Linked DNA regions of Ancylobacter polymorphus. The protein of the gene in region 1 binds, or shares a complex with, the protein of each later gene. Links are inferred from orthologs where the notes say so. Each region holds a gene or a part of one and is shown in the gene's direction. Other genes may lie near its edges. The genes, in order: trxA and trxB.

Evidence for each region.
Region 2: the proteins of trxA (region 1) and trxB are in contact, whole or in part, in a crystal structure (PDB 1F6M), measured with the Escherichia coli proteins. The link is inferred for Ancylobacter polymorphus from one-to-one orthologs.

What each region holds. Positions count from the first base shown.
Region 1 is NZ_CP083239.1:2,432,945-2,440,508, forward strand. The notes cover bases 1,590-4,576. They hold trxA (thioredoxin), read left to right. Parts: upstream 1,590-2,916; coding sequence 2,917-3,237; downstream 3,238-4,576. Other genes in these bases: addA (double-strand break repair helicase AddA), read left to right, coding at 1,590-2,835; K9D25_RS11500 (DUF1993 domain-containing protein), read left to right, coding at 3,381-3,887; K9D25_RS11505 (hypothetical protein), read right to left, coding at 3,869-4,573. Also shown: more of addA, read left to right, coding at 1-1,589; K9D25_RS11510 (MgtC/SapB family protein), read left to right, coding at 4,773-6,041; poxB (ubiquinone-dependent pyruvate dehydrogenase), read right to left, coding at 6,062-7,564. UniProt on the Escherichia coli protein: Participates in various redox reactions through the reversible oxidation of its active center dithiol to a disulfide and catalyzes dithiol-disulfide exchange reactions.
Region 2 is NZ_CP083239.1:2,764,925-2,772,310, reverse strand. Bases 1,835-4,643 are described here. They hold trxB (thioredoxin-disulfide reductase), read left to right. Parts: upstream 1,835-2,653; coding sequence 2,654-3,634; downstream 3,635-4,643. Other genes in these bases: K9D25_RS13090 (DUF2380 domain-containing protein), read right to left, coding at 4,600-4,643; K9D25_RS13095 (LysR family transcriptional regulator), read left to right, coding at 3,682-4,581; K9D25_RS13105 (Lrp/AsnC family transcriptional regulator), read right to left, coding at 1,911-2,387; K9D25_RS13110 (glycosyltransferase family 8 protein), read right to left, coding at 1,835-1,914. Also shown: K9D25_RS13120 (ELM1/GtrOC1 family putative glycosyltransferase), read right to left, coding at 1-380; K9D25_RS13115 (methyltransferase domain-containing protein), read right to left, coding at 377-1,015; more of K9D25_RS13110, read right to left, coding at 1,018-1,834; more of K9D25_RS13090, read right to left, coding at 4,644-5,115; protein-methionine-sulfoxide reductase catalytic subunit MsrP, read right to left, coding at 5,460-6,458; K9D25_RS13080 (DUF992 domain-containing protein), read right to left, coding at 6,644-7,135; K9D25_RS13075 (pyridoxal phosphate-dependent aminotransferase), read right to left, coding at 7,244-7,386.

The sequences.
Region 1 (7,564 bases):
ACCTCCGATGCCGGCATCAACGATCTGCTGAAGGAGCTGGTGGCGGATGCCCCGGCACTCGCGGCGAGCGAGGACGATCTCGCCCGCGCCGTCGGGCTCGACGCGCCCATCGCCTCCGCCGATATCGAGCGGGCGATCATCGAAGCGGCGCTGATCCCGCGCGGGGCGTGGCTTGGGCTGGCGGAGGCGCTGCTGCTGGAAGGCGGCAATTGCGCCAAACGCGGCCAGGGCCTGCGCGCGGCCGTGCTGGCGCCGCCCGAGGCGGTGGCGGAGACCTATGCCGGCGTGTTTCTCAAAGAGGATGGCGAGCCTTATTCCGAGGGGCAGTTCGGCAATGCGGCGGCGCGGGCGAAATACCCGCAATTGATCAATGAGCGCGACCGCATCGCCCCGCTGGCGCGCCAGCTTTCCGCCGCCCGCGCCTTCGAGCGCAGCCGGGCGGTGCTGATCCTCGGGCGCGAGGCGGCGCGGCGCTATGAGCGGGCCAAGGCGGCGCGCGGCGTGCTCGACTTCGCCGATCTCGTCAACGCCGCCCGCCGGCTGCTGGCCTCGGGCGCCTCGGCCTGGGTGCATTACAAGCTCGACCAGGGCATCGACCATGTGCTGCTGGACGAAGCGCAGGACACCAGCCCGGAGCAATGGGAGGTGATCCGCCCGCTGGTGGCCGAGTTTTTTGCGGGCGAAGGCGCGCGCGAGGACCGCCAGCTGCCGCGCACGCTGTTCGTGGTCGGCGACGAGAAGCAGTCGATCTTCTCGTTCCAGGGTGCGGATCCCCGCCGCTTCGACACGGTGCGGCGCGAATTCGAGGCGGCGGGCGGCGCCGGCTTCGTGCATGTGGAATTGCAGCACTCCTTCCGCTCGGCGCCGGGCATATTGGAGGCGGTGGACGCGGTGTTCGGTCGCGAGGCCTCCTATCGCGGCCTTTCCGCCGAAGCCAAGCCGCCGGTGCACGCGCCGATCCACGCCGCGCTGCCGGCGCTGGTGGAAATGTGGGAGCCGGAAGCGCCGAGCGAGAAGGTGGATGTCGACGCCTGGCAGCGCCCGCTCGACGCGCCCGGCGCCGACGACCCCAAGGGAAGGCTGGCGAAGAAGATCGCCGCCCATATCGCCGCCCGCATCCGCGAAGGCTTTCCCGTCACCGGCCGCCATGGCACGCGCCCGGCCCGGCCGGGCGATTTCCTTATTCTGGTGCGCCGACGTGACGGGCTGTTCACCTCCATCATCCGCGAACTGAAGCAGGCGCGGGTGGAAGTGGCCGGCGCCGACCGTCTGGTCGTGGCCGAGCATATCGCGGTCATGGACCTGATGGCGCTGGGCGACGCGCTGCTCGCCCGCGACGACGAGCTGGCGCTGGCGAGCGTGCTGAAAAGCCCGCTCTTCGGCTTTGACGACAATGACCTGATGAAGCTGGCGCCCGGCCGCGATGGGCTGCTGGAAGATGTGCTGGCGGCCCGCGCGGGCGAGAACCCGAAATGGGCCGCGGCCGCCGGGCGGCTGGCGCGGCTGCGCGACGAGGCGCGGCGGCTGCGGCCGTTCGATTTCTACACCCGCGTGCTCGGGCGCGAGCGCGGCCGCGCCGCCATGCTCGCCCGGCTGGGGCCCGAGGCGGCTGACGCGCTCGACGAGATGCTGGCGCTGGCACGGTCCTATGAGAGCCTGGAGGCGCCCTCGCTCGCGGGGTTCCTGGCCTTTCTGCGGCGCGGCGGCGCCGAGGCCAAGCGCGACATGGAAGCCGGGCGCGACGAGGTGCGGGTGATGACCGTGCACGGCGCCAAGGGGCTGGAGGCGCCCTATGTCATTCTCGCCGACACCACCTCCGGGCCGATGACCCGCCGCAGCGCCGGGCTGCTGCGCGTGGAACTGCCCGATGGCCGCCGTGTGGCGCTGCACGCTCCGGCCAAGAAGGGCGACACATCAGCCATGGCGAGCGCCCGCCAGCGCGGCGACGACGCCCAGCAGGACGAATATCGCCGCCTGCTCTATGTCGCGCTGACCCGCGCCGAGACGGCGCTGGTTCTGTGCGGGGCGGATGGCGCGCGTCAGCGCCCGGCCGATTGCTGGTACGATCTCGTGCGCTCCGCGCTGGAGCCGGAGGCTCTGGAAGTCCCGGCGAGCGGCTTTGCCGGCACGGTGCTGCGCTGGCGCGCCGGTGCGGCGGACGCGCCGCTGCCGCCGCTGCCTGTCCCCCCGCCGCCCGCCGGTGCCGCCGAGGAGCGCGCCCTGGCGCAGGCGCTGGCCCGGCCGGTGCGCGAGACGCTGGCACCGGCGAGCCTTCGCCCCTCCGGCGCCGATGTCTTTGGCCCCGCGCCCACCGGCGATGCCGCCCGCGCGCTGGAACGCGGCGATCTGCTGCACCGGCTGATGGCGGCGCTGGCGCCGCTGCCCGAAGCTGGGCGGCCCGAGCCCGGCCGCCGCCTGCTGGCGTCGAGCACCGACTGGTCGGAGGCCGCGCGCGAGGAACTGCTTGCCGAGGCGCTGGCGACGCTGGCTCTGCCGGAACTCAGCCCCCTGTTCGCGCCCGGCAGCCTCGGCGAGGTTCCGCTGGCCGGCGAACTGGAGGACGGCACCCCGGTTTCCGGCCGCATCGACCGGCTGAGCGTCAGCGACGGCGCGGTGCTGATCGCCGACTTCAAGACCGACCGGCATGTGCCGCGCGTCGCATCAGCCATGCCGCCCGCGCATATCCGCCAGGTCGCGCTCTATGCGCGGCTCATCGCCAAGCTATTCCCAGGCAAGCCTGTGCGGGCATTGCTGGTCTATACCGCCGGCCCTCTCGTGCATGCGCTCGACGGCGCGGCGCTGGAGCGGGCGGTGGAAAGAGTCACGTTGGGGTGACGCTGCCTTGACGCATGGGGGGGCGGCTACCTACCTTCCCGTCAACTTTGTGGAAATCCACGATTCTAGAAAGGTGTCCAAATGGGCGTCGAAAAAGTATCGGACCAGAATTTCGAGTCCGAGGTGCTGAACTCCTCTTCCCCCGTCATCGTCGACTTCTGGGCGGAATGGTGCGGCCCGTGCCGCATGGTGGCCCCGGTGCTCGACGAGATGGCGAGCGAGCTCGGCGACAAGGTGAAGATCGTCAAGCTGAACGTCGACGAGAACCCGGCGACGGCGTCGAAGTACGGCATCATGTCGATCCCGACCCTGCTGCTGTTCAAGGACGGCCAGCTGGCCTCGCGCCAGGTCGGCGCGGCGCCGAAGGCGAAGATGCTGAGCTGGGTCGGCGGCGCGCTCTGATCGCCTGACCGTCTCCGCTTCGATCAAACCCCGGCCGGTTCTCCGCGCCGGGGTTTTTCGTTCCGACCGACGCGCCGGCCGATTCCCCGCAGGCGATGCTCCGGCGCGGGCGGTCCCGTCGCATTCCCCTTGTGGAGACTTCCATGCCGCTTTCCATGTATGACGCCTCCGTCCCCGTGTTCCAGCGCGCGCTGGGCAATCTCGATGCGCTGCTGCGCAAGGGCGAGGAACATGCCGCCGCCGCTGGCCTCGATCTCGCGGAACTCGCCGCCGCACGGCTCGCGCCGGACATGTTTCCGCTGACCGGGCAGGTCCAGAGCGCGTGCGATTCCGCCAAGTTCGCCGCCGCGCGCCTGACCGGCACCACGGCGCCGAGCTTCCCCGACACCGAGACGACCTTCGCGGAACTGCACCAGCGCATCGCCGCCACGCTGGACTATCTCGCCAGCGTCGATCCGGCCGGCTTCGCGGGCAGCGAGACGCGGGAGATCGTGCAGAAGTCGCGGCGCGGCGAAAGGCAGTTCGTCGGGACGAGCTATCTGCTCACCTTCGCGCTGCCGAACTTCTTCTTCCACGTCACCACCGCCTACGACATTCTGCGCCACAAGGGCGTGCCGGTCGGCAAGATGGACTATCTCGGAGCGTTCTGAGCCTCCGGCGCGGCGAGTGCGGGCGGGGGGAAGGCCAGCGTCTCGCGCGTATAGCTCTCCACCAGCGCGCTGAACGGCGTGCCGTCGGGCAGGGTCAGTACGGCGCGGTGTTCCAGCACGAAGGGCGGGATGGCGAGGGCGCCGGCCGCAGGCGGCAGTGGCGCGCCCATCGCCCAGCCCTCGGGCAGCGGCTGCCACAGCAGCCGGGCGCCGAGCGTGGTGCGGCGGAAGTCGAGCGGCTTCACAACCCGGCCAAAGGACGTGTCAGTGGTCTCCAGCGCCGCGTTCATCGCCGGCGTCAGAAGCGCCGGCAGATACCAGTTGTCGGCTTCGGACAATACCTTGTCGCCGCAGGTGAGCCGGACCCTGCGGTAATTCACCGGCGCGTCCGCGTGGACTTTGAGCAGGGCGCGAATCTCCGGCCCCGCCGGCTTGTCCTGCCCGCGCACGCGGTCGGCGACGATGGTGGGAGCCTCCGCCAGCCGATGCGCGGCGCACCAGCGGTCCAGCGTCAGCGTGGCGCTGGGATTGGACAGCAGCTCGGCGTTCAGCGTTTGCAGCAGCGCCAGCGCCGCCAGCCGGTGCATGGCATCATCCGGCCAGATGGGCGGCTCGGCGGCGCGGGCCGGCATGCCGAGGGTGAGGCAGAGCAGTCCGAGCGCCGCGACGTGGCGTCCGGCTTTCATCCATGCGTCCCGCATCCGTCCCTCCCGCGCCGGCGCCCGTGGCGATGGGGGAGGGAATGGCTTAAACCGCGCCTTCTGTCGAGACGGGCGCTCCCCTCCGTAATCCCCCCGCTTGCCGGCGCCTGCCGGCCGGGCCGATAGTTCGGCCGCACGGTCGCGGGGGCCGGGAGGCGCGCAGCCCGAGGGATTGAGGCCGGCCATGGATGAGATGGACATCTTCCGACGCCTGGCGCTGGCGATCGCCATCGGCGCGCTGGTGGGGGTGGAGCGCCACTGGCGCGAGCGCGACGAGGATGAGGGCGCCCGCACCGCCGGCATCCGCACCTTCACGCTCATCGGCATGCTGGGCGGCGTCGCCGGCCTGCTGGAACGGCTGCTCGCCCCCGCCGGGGCGAAGTCGGGCGCGGTGCTGGTCGGCTTCCTCGTCACGCTCACCGCCGTCATCGCCCTGTTCCAGTACCGCGAGGGCGTAGCGGAGAACCGTTTCAGCGCGACTGCCGTGGTCGCGGCGATGCTGACCTTCGCGCTCGGCGCGCTGGCGCTGCTCGGCGACATGACGCTGGCTTCGGCCGGCGGGGTGGTGCTGGCGGTGATCCTCGCCAGCCGCGACATGCTGCACCGGGCGATCAAGCGCCTGCGCTGGGCGGAGCTGCGCTCGGCGCTGATCCTGCTGGCGCTCGCCTTCGTGCTGCGGCCCATCGTGCCGGCGGAGCCGATCGGCCCGTTCGGCGGGGTGTCGCCGGCGCGCATTCTCGCCATGGCCATCGTGCTGGCGGCGATTTCCTTCTGCGGCTACATCGCGGTCCGCCTGTTCGGTGCCACGCGCGGCGAACTGCTCGCCGGCACCATTGGCGGGCTCATCTCCTCCACCGCCACCACCATCACCAATGCCCGCCGCTCGCGCGAAAGCCCCGCCGTCGGGGCACTGGCCGCCGGGGCGGTGAGCGCGGGCGGGGTCTCGCTTGTACGCACCGCGCTGCTGGTGTCGGCGCTGCTTCCCGCGCTGGCGGACCGCCTGTTGCTGCCGCTGGCGGCCGGCGCGGCGGTGATGTTCGCCGCCGCGCTGCTGCTGATCCGCCGGGCCGAGCCCGGCGCGCCGCCGGCACAGCGGCCGGAGCCGGGCAATCCCTTCGATCTCCTCGCCGTGTTCAAGATGGCGCTGCTGCTGGTGGCGGTGGCCTTCGCCGCCCGGGTGGCGAGCGAGATCTGGGGCACGGGCGGGCTTTATGCCGCCGCCGCCCTGTCCGGCCTCGCCGATGTCGACGCGGTGACGGTGACGGTGGCCGGGATGCTGCCGACGCTCGACGCCAGCGTGGCGGCGCGGGCGCTCGGCCTCGCCGTCATCGCCAACATGCTGGCGAAGACGGCCTATGCCGGCCTGTTCGGCAAGCGGCGCTTCGCCCTCACGCTGGCCGGCGCCAGCTTCCTCGCCCTCATGGCCGCGGGAGGCGCGGCGCTGCTGCGGTGAGGGCGAAGCGGGCGGCTCACTCAGCGCGGCAGCAGGTTCTGCCGGGCGAGGTCGATCACCTCGTCGCCGCGCCCGCTCATCACCGCGCGGAGCAGCCAGAGGCCGAAGCCGGTGGCCTCCTTGATGCCGATGGTCGGCGGCATGGACAGTTCCTGCTTGGCGGTGACCACGTCGAGCAAGGCCGGGCCGTCATGGTCGAACACCTGCCGCACCGCGCCGGGCAGGTCGCCGGGGTCTTCCACCCGCACCGCCATCAGCCCGATGGCGCGGGCCATGGCGGCGAAATCGGGGTTCTCAAGATCCGTGCCGAGCCCGACGAAGCCGGCGGCCTTCATCTCCATCGCCACGAAGCCGAGCACGCCATTGTTGAAGATCACGATCTTCACCGGCAGCTTCTCCTGCACCAGCGTGAGGAGATCGCCCATCAGCATGGCGAAGCCGCCATCGCCGGAGAGCGAGACCACCTGCCGGCCCGGCTGCGCCGCCTGGATGCCGATGGCCTGCGGCATGGCATTGGCCATCGAGCCATGCACCAGCGAGCCGACCAGCCGGCGCTTGCCGTTCATGGCGAGGTAGCGCGCCGCCCAGATGGTCGGCGTGCCGACATCGAAGGTGAAGGCGGCGTCCTCCGTGGCGAGGTCGCTCACCACCTTGGCGAGATATTGCGGGTGGATCGGCTTGCGGCCGGGCGTGCCCACCGCGAGGGCATCGAGCCCCTCGCGCGCCCGCTTGTAGCGCGCCAGCGCGTCGTCGAGATGCGCCCGGTCTGTCTTGGCTCGCAGCAGCGGCAGCACGGCCGCGAGCGTCGCCCGCACATCGCCGACGAGGCCGAGATCGAGCGTGCAGCGCCGGCCGAGCTGCGCGGCGCGGATGTCGACCTGCACGGTCTTCACGCCCGTCGGCAGAAACTGCTTGTAGGGGAAATCCGTGCCCAGCAGCACCAGCAGGTCGCAGGCATGCATCGCCTCATAGCCGGAGGCGAAGCCGATGAAGCCGGTCATGCCGACATCATAGGGGTTGTCGTATTCGACATATTCCTTGCCGCCCAGCGCATGCACGATCGGGCTCTTGACCGCCTCGGCCAGCGCCATCAGTTCGGCATGGGCGCCGGCGCAGCCGCGCCCGCAGAACAGCGTCACGCGGCTGGCGCCGTTGAGCAGATCGGCGAAGGCCTCGATCTCGGAGACGGCGGGCGTCACCACCGGGGTGGGGGGCAGCAGGCCGGCGGGCGGCGAGATCGCCCGCGCCGGTGCCGCGCGCAGCGCCACGTCGCCGGGCACCACGATGACGGCGACGCCGCGCGCGCCCACCGCCGCGCGGATGGCGTTTTCCAGCACATAGGGCATCTGCGAGGGGTCGGAGACCATCTCGCAATAGACGCTGCATTCGCGGAACAGGTTCTGCGGGTGTGTCTCCTGAAAATAGCCGCCGCCGATTTCCGAGGAGGGGATCTGCGCGGCGATGGCGAGCACGGGCGTGCGGCTGCGCTGGGCATCGTACAGGCCGTTGATCAGGTGCAGATT
Region 2 (7,386 bases), 330 kb from region 1 along the record:
GCGCGCGGCGAGGCGACGATCATCAGGCTGACCTCGCGCGTGTCATAGCCGCCGATGCCGCCGGAATAGACGAAGGGCACGCCGCCGAAGAAGCGGCTGAGCAGAATGCCGGCGGCGATGGTCGGCCGTCCGGAGCCGACGAGGACATCCGGCTTTTCCAGGGTCGAGGCGTCGATGGCATACATGGAGCGCAGCCAAGTGCCGGCGTCGCGGCCATAGCGGCGCATCACGAATTTGCGCACATCGTCATGGGCGAACCAGGTGGGGCGGATGTCGAGCCGCGTCACCTCCGTCGGGGCCAGCCGTTCGATGGCCAGCGCGACACCTTCCGCCTGGTTGAAATGCCCCGGCTTCTTGTCGCGCAGGACCAGCAGCTTCACTGGGCGCCCCCGCGCGGCTTGGTGCCGAACAGCTTGCGATGCGCGGTGCGGGTCAGCTTCTGCGTGCGGTAGATCACCCGCTCGCGCGCCCGCACGGCAAGGCCGGTGAGCCCTCTCACCTCGCCGTCCCAGGTCTTGAAGGCGATACGGGCGCGGCGGTGGATCGGCATTTCGCGAATGGTGGGGAAATGCGGCTTCAGCCGCGCCAGCCACCACGCCGCACCGTGCTGCGAGACATGGGCGTTGCGCCCGTCGGAAAGCAGCATCTTGGCCGGACCGGTATCGATGACGAACAAGGCCTGCGTCGCAGTCGCGGCGATGGAGGCCAGCACCGCGTCGATTTCCTCGTCCGGTATGTGCTCCATCACATCGACATTGACCGCCAGTTCCACCCGCTTGTTCGGCAGGGTGGAAATGGCGGGAATGGCGGGGTCATAGCGGTGGATCTCGCCAATCCCCGCCTTGGCGGCGATGAGGAAGGCGAGGTTGCTCTGCCCGCAGCCGAAATCGATCAGCGAGGCGGGCTTCAGCGCCATGATGTGCGGCAGCATGTCTGCCAGCGCGTGCCGCGCCGTGGCGCCGTAGCGGTGGCGGGCATGGAGCTTCGCATATTCGTCGACGAGGCTGTGTGCCATCCCTAGGCTCCGAAAAGGCGACGCTTGAGCTTGCCGAAGAACCGCCGCAGCTTGCGCGCGCGCTTCTCCACCTTGCGGCCGAGCTTGGTCTTCAGCGGCGCATTGGCGAAGGGCGTGCGGGCGCGATAGGCCATGAACAGGTCGCGCCGCGGGTGATTGCAGTCGGTGTAATTGGGCTTCACCTGGCCGATGAAGTGGACGATGCGGGCGCCTTCCCACACGGCGGGGTCGGCCTTGTAGACGCCCTTTTCCAGCCGGTGGTGCATGTTCCAGCTCTCGTCGAGCGGCAGCCACTCGCCCCGCAGCGCGCCGTTGAGCGCGTCCTGGTCCATCATCGGCAGCGAGGGCCGCGAGGCGATGAACTCGAGCGTGCGCTCGGTCACGCGCTCCCGCCGCCAGGCGTCGAGATCGATCAGCAGCACGCCGCTGTTGAAATAGCGCATCTCGTCCGGCAGGCCGATGGCACGGTTGCGGGTGATGTGGCGCTGCGGCACCAGCCGGGCGACATCGTCCACCGCTGCCACCGCGAAGCCTTGCATGGGCAGGGTGGCCAGCGGCGCCAGCGGCGCGGCGATCAGCGTGTCGCAATCGACATAGAGCAGCCGCCCCGTCGCCTCGGCCAGCGTCAGCGGCATGAGGATGCGGGCATAGGCGGTGCGCGAGAGATGGTTGTTCACCGGCCCAGTGGCGAAATGCCGGACCATGTCGTCGTCAATATCGAGAAAATGCAGGTCCGGCCGGCCATAGCTGGCAGCCATCCGCTTCTTGTCCTCGTCCGATACGCGGTCGCAGAACACCCAGACGGCGCTCACCGCATCCCCCGCCCGGTCGGCGATTGAGGCGAGGAGGACGGCGGTCAGTTCGACATAGGCGGTGTCGGTGGCGGTGGCGACGATCAAGGGACATTCCCTTCCATAGGCACCACCGCGGCGTCCTTCGACTGCTGCAGCGTCAGCGCGGTCTTCACATTGCGCACATTCGGCGCGCCGGTGAGTTCCAGCACGAAATTCTGGAACGTCCGCAGGTCCGGCGCGACGCAGAGCAGGATGAAATCGGTCTCGCCCGAGAGCATCCAGCACGCCCGCACCAGCGGCCAGCGCTCGACCTGCGCGGCGAAGGCGGAAAGGTCGGCCTCGGCCTGGCTGATCAGATGCACCATGGCGAAGGCCATCAGGTCGAAGCCGAGCTTCTTCTCGTCGAGCAGCGCCCTATAGCCCTTGATGATGCCTTCCTCTTCCAGCGCGCGCACGCGGCGCAGGCAGGGCGGGGCGGAAATGCCGACCCGCTGGGAAAGCTCCACATTGGTGATGCGGCCATCGCCCTGAAGCTCGCGAAGGATGTTCCAGTCGATCGCGTCGATGCGGCGAACCAAGAGGGGTATCTCCGTGTGCGGCGCGCCGTGGCGCGCCCTTGGCCGCGACGCGAATGCCGCCGCCGGCCAGAGCAATTATCTTGCGCGCGAGCCCCGCGCAATCTTCCTTCTGGAAAACTAATGGATAGGAACCGCCTGCCTTGCGGTTGCCAAGGTCAGCTCCTACATTTTCGCATGGCTAACGCAGCGGCCCGTGCACGGTGCTCATGTGTCGGCCGCGTTCCACGCCGCGCTTTCCCCCCTGCCGCAACTTTAGTGAGCCTGCCATGTCGGCCTCTTCCGCCCGTCCGGCCAACCACGTCAAGGTCCTGATCATCGGATCGGGCCCGGCGGGCTATACCGCCGCCGTCTATGCCGCGCGCGCGATGCTGGAGCCGGTGCTGATCCAGGGCATCCAGCCCGGCGGGCAGCTCACTATCACCACCGATGTGGAGAACTATCCCGGCTTCGCCGGTCCGATCCAGGGCCCGTGGCTGATGGAGCAGATGCAGGCGCAGGCCGAGAAGATGGGCACGCGCATCGTCAACGATCTGGTGACGCGGCTCGACCTCTCCTCCCGCCCGTTCCGGGCCGAAACCGATTCCGGCACGGTGTGGATCGCCGAGACCGTTATCCTCGCCACCGGCGCGCAGGCGCGCTGGCTCGACCTCGATTCCGAGCAGGCCTATCGCGGCCACGGCGTTTCCGCCTGCGCCACCTGCGACGGCTTCTTCTATCGCGGCAAGGAAGTGATGGTGATCGGCGGCGGCAACACCGCGGTCGAAGAAGCGCTGTTCCTCACCAATTTCGCCTCCAAGGTCACGGTGGTGCACCGGCGCGACAGCTTCCGCGCGGAGAAGATCCTGCAGGAGCGCCTCTTCGCCCATCCCAAGGTGGAAGTGGTGTGGAACGCCGCCCTGCATGAGGTGAAGGGCGAGCAGGAACCGCCGCACGTCACCGGCGTGGTGCTGAAGGATGTCGTCACCGGCGCGCTGTCCGAGCGGCGGGCCGACGGCGTGTTCATCGCCATCGGCCATGCGCCGGCGACCGATCTGGTACAGGGCCAGCTGACGCTGAAGCCCAGCGGCTATGTCTGGACGGCCCCGCATTCCACCCAGACCTCGGTGGAAGGCGTGTTCGCCGCAGGCGATGTCGCCGACGACATCTTCCGCCAGGCGGTCACCGCCGCCGGCATGGGCTGCATGGCGGCGCTGGAGGCCGAGCGCTTCCTCGCCGCCCGCGAGCCGCTCGCCCAAGCCGCCGAATGAACGAGGGCACCCGTCGGATGGACAACAAGGCCAATCGCGCGCGTGACATGGACTGGGACAAGCTGAAAGTGTTCCACGTCGCGGCTGAGGCGGGTTCGTTCACCCATGCGGGTGAAGCGCTCGGCCTGTCGCAATCGGCGGTGAGCCGGCAGGTCTCGGCGCTGGAGCAGGAACTCAACATCCCGCTGTTCCACCGCCATGCGCGCGGGCTGATCCTGACCGAACAGGGCGACCTGCTCTACCGCACCGCGCATGAAGTGTTCATGAAGCTGGAAGCGGCACGGGCCAAGCTGACGGATTCGCGCGAGAAGCCGAATGGCGAATTGCGCGTCACCACCACCATGGGCCTCGGCACCCATTGGCTGACCGCCCGCATCGGCGAGTTTCTCGAACTCTATCCCGACATCCGCATCACCCTCATCCTCACCGATGACGAGCTCGACCTCGCCATGCGCGAGGCGGACGTGGCCATTCGCCTGCGCCAGCCGGTGCAGCCGGACCTGATTCAGCGCAAGCTGTTCACCGTGCATTTCCACGCCTTCGCCTCGGCGGAATATCTCAAGCGCAACGGCCATCCGCGCTCGCTCGACGAGCTCGACAAGGACAAGCACCGCATCATCCTGCTCGGCGGGCCGATCCCCTCCTATTTCCAGGGGCTGAACTGGCTGGAACGGGCCGGGCTGGAAGACGACCAGGAAGGCCGCGTGCCCTCGCTCTCGGTCAACAATGTGCTCGGCCTCAAGCGGGCGGTGGAACGCGGCGTCGGCATCGGCATCGTGCCGGATTATCTCCTGGAGGATTCCGCCACGCTGGTGCAGCTCTTCCCCGAACGGACCACGCCGACGCTGGAAGCCTATTTCGTCTATCCGCAGGAAATGCGCTCGGTGGCGCGCATCCAGGTGTTCCGCGATTTCCTGGTCGCCAAGGCGCAGCGCTGGAGCTTCTGAGCGCGCTCCTTGCCGACCTCACGCCGGCGGCAGGGCCTGCGCCACCTCGCGGGCGACATAGTCGCCGGCATGCTGCCAGCCCGCGTCATTGTCGCCGCGAAAGCTGAGCAGCCGCTCGAACAGCAGCTTGCCGGTCGCAGCGTCGAGCACCGCCACCCGCATCGACAGCACCAGCGTGCTCATCTTGTGCACGCTGCCCACCAGCAGAAGGCGCGCGCCTTCCGCCCTCGCCCGTTGGCGCAGCGCCTCCACCCCTTCCGCATCGAGACGGCAGGCCCCGTCGCAGCCGAGCGGCAGGCTCCGCAGCTTGCCGTCCTGCCCGATGCCGCCGCGCACCTCCTGCGTCAGCGCGATTCGCCGCGTCTCATGCGCGGCGCGCTGGTCGGCGGGCTCGCCGGACGAATCGGTGAAGCCGATATCGGCCACGGCCACCAATTCCGGCGCCGCGGCGCCGGAATTGGGCGCGGCGAGCGACACGACCGCGAGCGACAAAACGGCGATCCACAGACGCGGGGCACGACGGGAAACCGGCATGGCACTCCTCCCTGAAACATCCCGCTCTGCGGCGGATGGGACGGAAAGATACGCGGCGCCGCCCTTTTGAGACAGGCGAAACGACTCACGGAGGTAATGGGCCCGCCCAATTCGCAGGCAGTGACAGCATCAAGAAACGCCCGATGCAATTACGCATGCCTGCCATGCAGGCATACATTATTGCAGAATGCCCGAGATGTGAGCATATGAACACCAGACGCCGAGGCGCCTTGCGTTTCGGCTGTTCCCCTCTGGAAGGTTCGCTGCTTCGGCAGCGAAAACTTTGGCCGGGCCCTTTTGGGACCCGGCCATTTTTCTTTCAGACGGTGGCGCGCCGCAGCGCCTCACATGAACAGCTTCTCGCCCGACATTCCCTTGTAGAGACCCGCGACCTGCTCGGCATAGCCGTTATAGAGCAGTGTCGGCCGGCGCTCGCCGGTGCCGATGTCGCGCTCGGAGGCCTGGCTCCAGCGCGGGTGCGGCACCTCCGGGTTCACATTGGCCCAGAAGCCATATTCGCGGCCCTGCACCTGCTCCCACAGCCCCACCGGCCGCTCCGCGACGAAGGAGATGCGCACGATCGACTTCACCGATTTGAAGCCGTACTTCCACGGCAAGGCGAGCCGCAGCGGCGCGCCATACTGGTTCGGCGCCGGCTTGCCGTAGATGCCGGTGACGAGGAAGGCGAGATTGTTATTCGCCTCGGCCATGGTCAGCCCGTCAATATAGGGCCAGGGGTAGATGAAGCGGCGCTGGCCGAGCGCCACTTCCGGGTTCATGAAGGTCTCGAAGCGCACATATTTGGCGCCGGAGAGCGGCTTGGCGTAGGCGACGAGGTCCTTCACAGGGAAGCCGGTCCACGGCACGGTCATCGACCAGGCCTCGACGCAGCGGTGGCGATAGATGCGCTCTTCCAGCGCCATGGCGCGGATCAGATCGTCGATCCCGACCTCGCGCGGCTGTTCCACCAGCCCGTCGATCTTCACCGTCCACGGCCGGCGGGGCATGCGCGCGGCCACGTCGGCGATCTGGTAGGCGGAGCGCTCCGAGCCGAACTCGTAGAAATTATTGTAATTGCCGGAAATCTCCTCCGGGGTGATCGGCCGGTCACCGGCGGTGAAGGCGGTGTTCTTCTTCGCGGGGTACAGGTCGCGCGTGGGGTCGTTGGCAGGATCGCCCGGGGCCGGGGCGGCGTCCGCGAAAGGCGCGAGCGCGGCGGACAGGCCGGCGACACCGAGCAGCCCCACCCCGGCGCCAAGAAGGTTTCGGCGCGAGAGATAGGTGGCTTCCGGCGTGACCGCGCTCTCCGGCAGTTCCCAGGACCGACGACGGCGTATGTGCATGGCGGGCTCCTCTTGGATGCTGCGGAGAGTACGCCGGAAGCCCGCCCTTTATTTCACCTGCCGCGTCAACTTCTCGTGCGGATATGAAAAAAGCCCGGCGGGGTGCCGCCGGGCTTTTCTGTCTTACGAAGGCGCCAGAGCGCCGCATGGCTCACTTGGAGACGAAGCTCACTTGGAGCCCAGACTCACTTGGAGACGAGGTGCAGGTCGCCCACGCCGAGCGCGACGTTCACGCCGGTCTGGCCTTCGACGCTGATCGGCTGCAGGGCGATGGTCTTGTTGGAACCGCCGACCAGCACGTTGCCGGCCACGCCCACGCCGAGCGCCACGCTGCCGGAGACGCCGACATAGGTGCCGTCGAGATCGGACGAGCGCACGCCCTTGGACGGCGCGAGCACAGTCCACAGCAGGATGTTGCGGCCGGTGATGCCGAGATCGAGGCCCCAGCGGTGGATCGAGCCCTCATAGGCGAACTTCTTGCCGCGCACGGTGGTGAAGGTGCACTCCAGCGTCCGCTTGGAGCCGATGATGAAGCTCACCGACTTGGAACCCGTGCAGGCCAGCGAGCCAGCCTCGACGCGCTTGGTCTGGGCCGAAGCCGGCGCGGCGACGAGGGTAGCGGCACCGGCGACGAGCGCGGTGGCGAGCAGGCCGCGCGACAGAACAGTACGGAACATTCAGATCTCCTGACGATGACGCGCTGCCGGCTCTCGGGAACCGGCGCCCCCGCCCTATGGCGCTTGCCGGCCGGGGCGCGCCGCCCGGCCGGTCAATACCCTTCTACCTCAGCGGAGCGAACCACAGAAGCGCTGGATTCGCAGGCAGGCCTCTTCCAGATCCTTGGTCGAGGTGGCGTAGGAGATGCGGAAGGCCGGGCCGAGGCCGAAGGCCGAGCCATGCACCACCGCGACGCCCTCGGCTTCCAGCA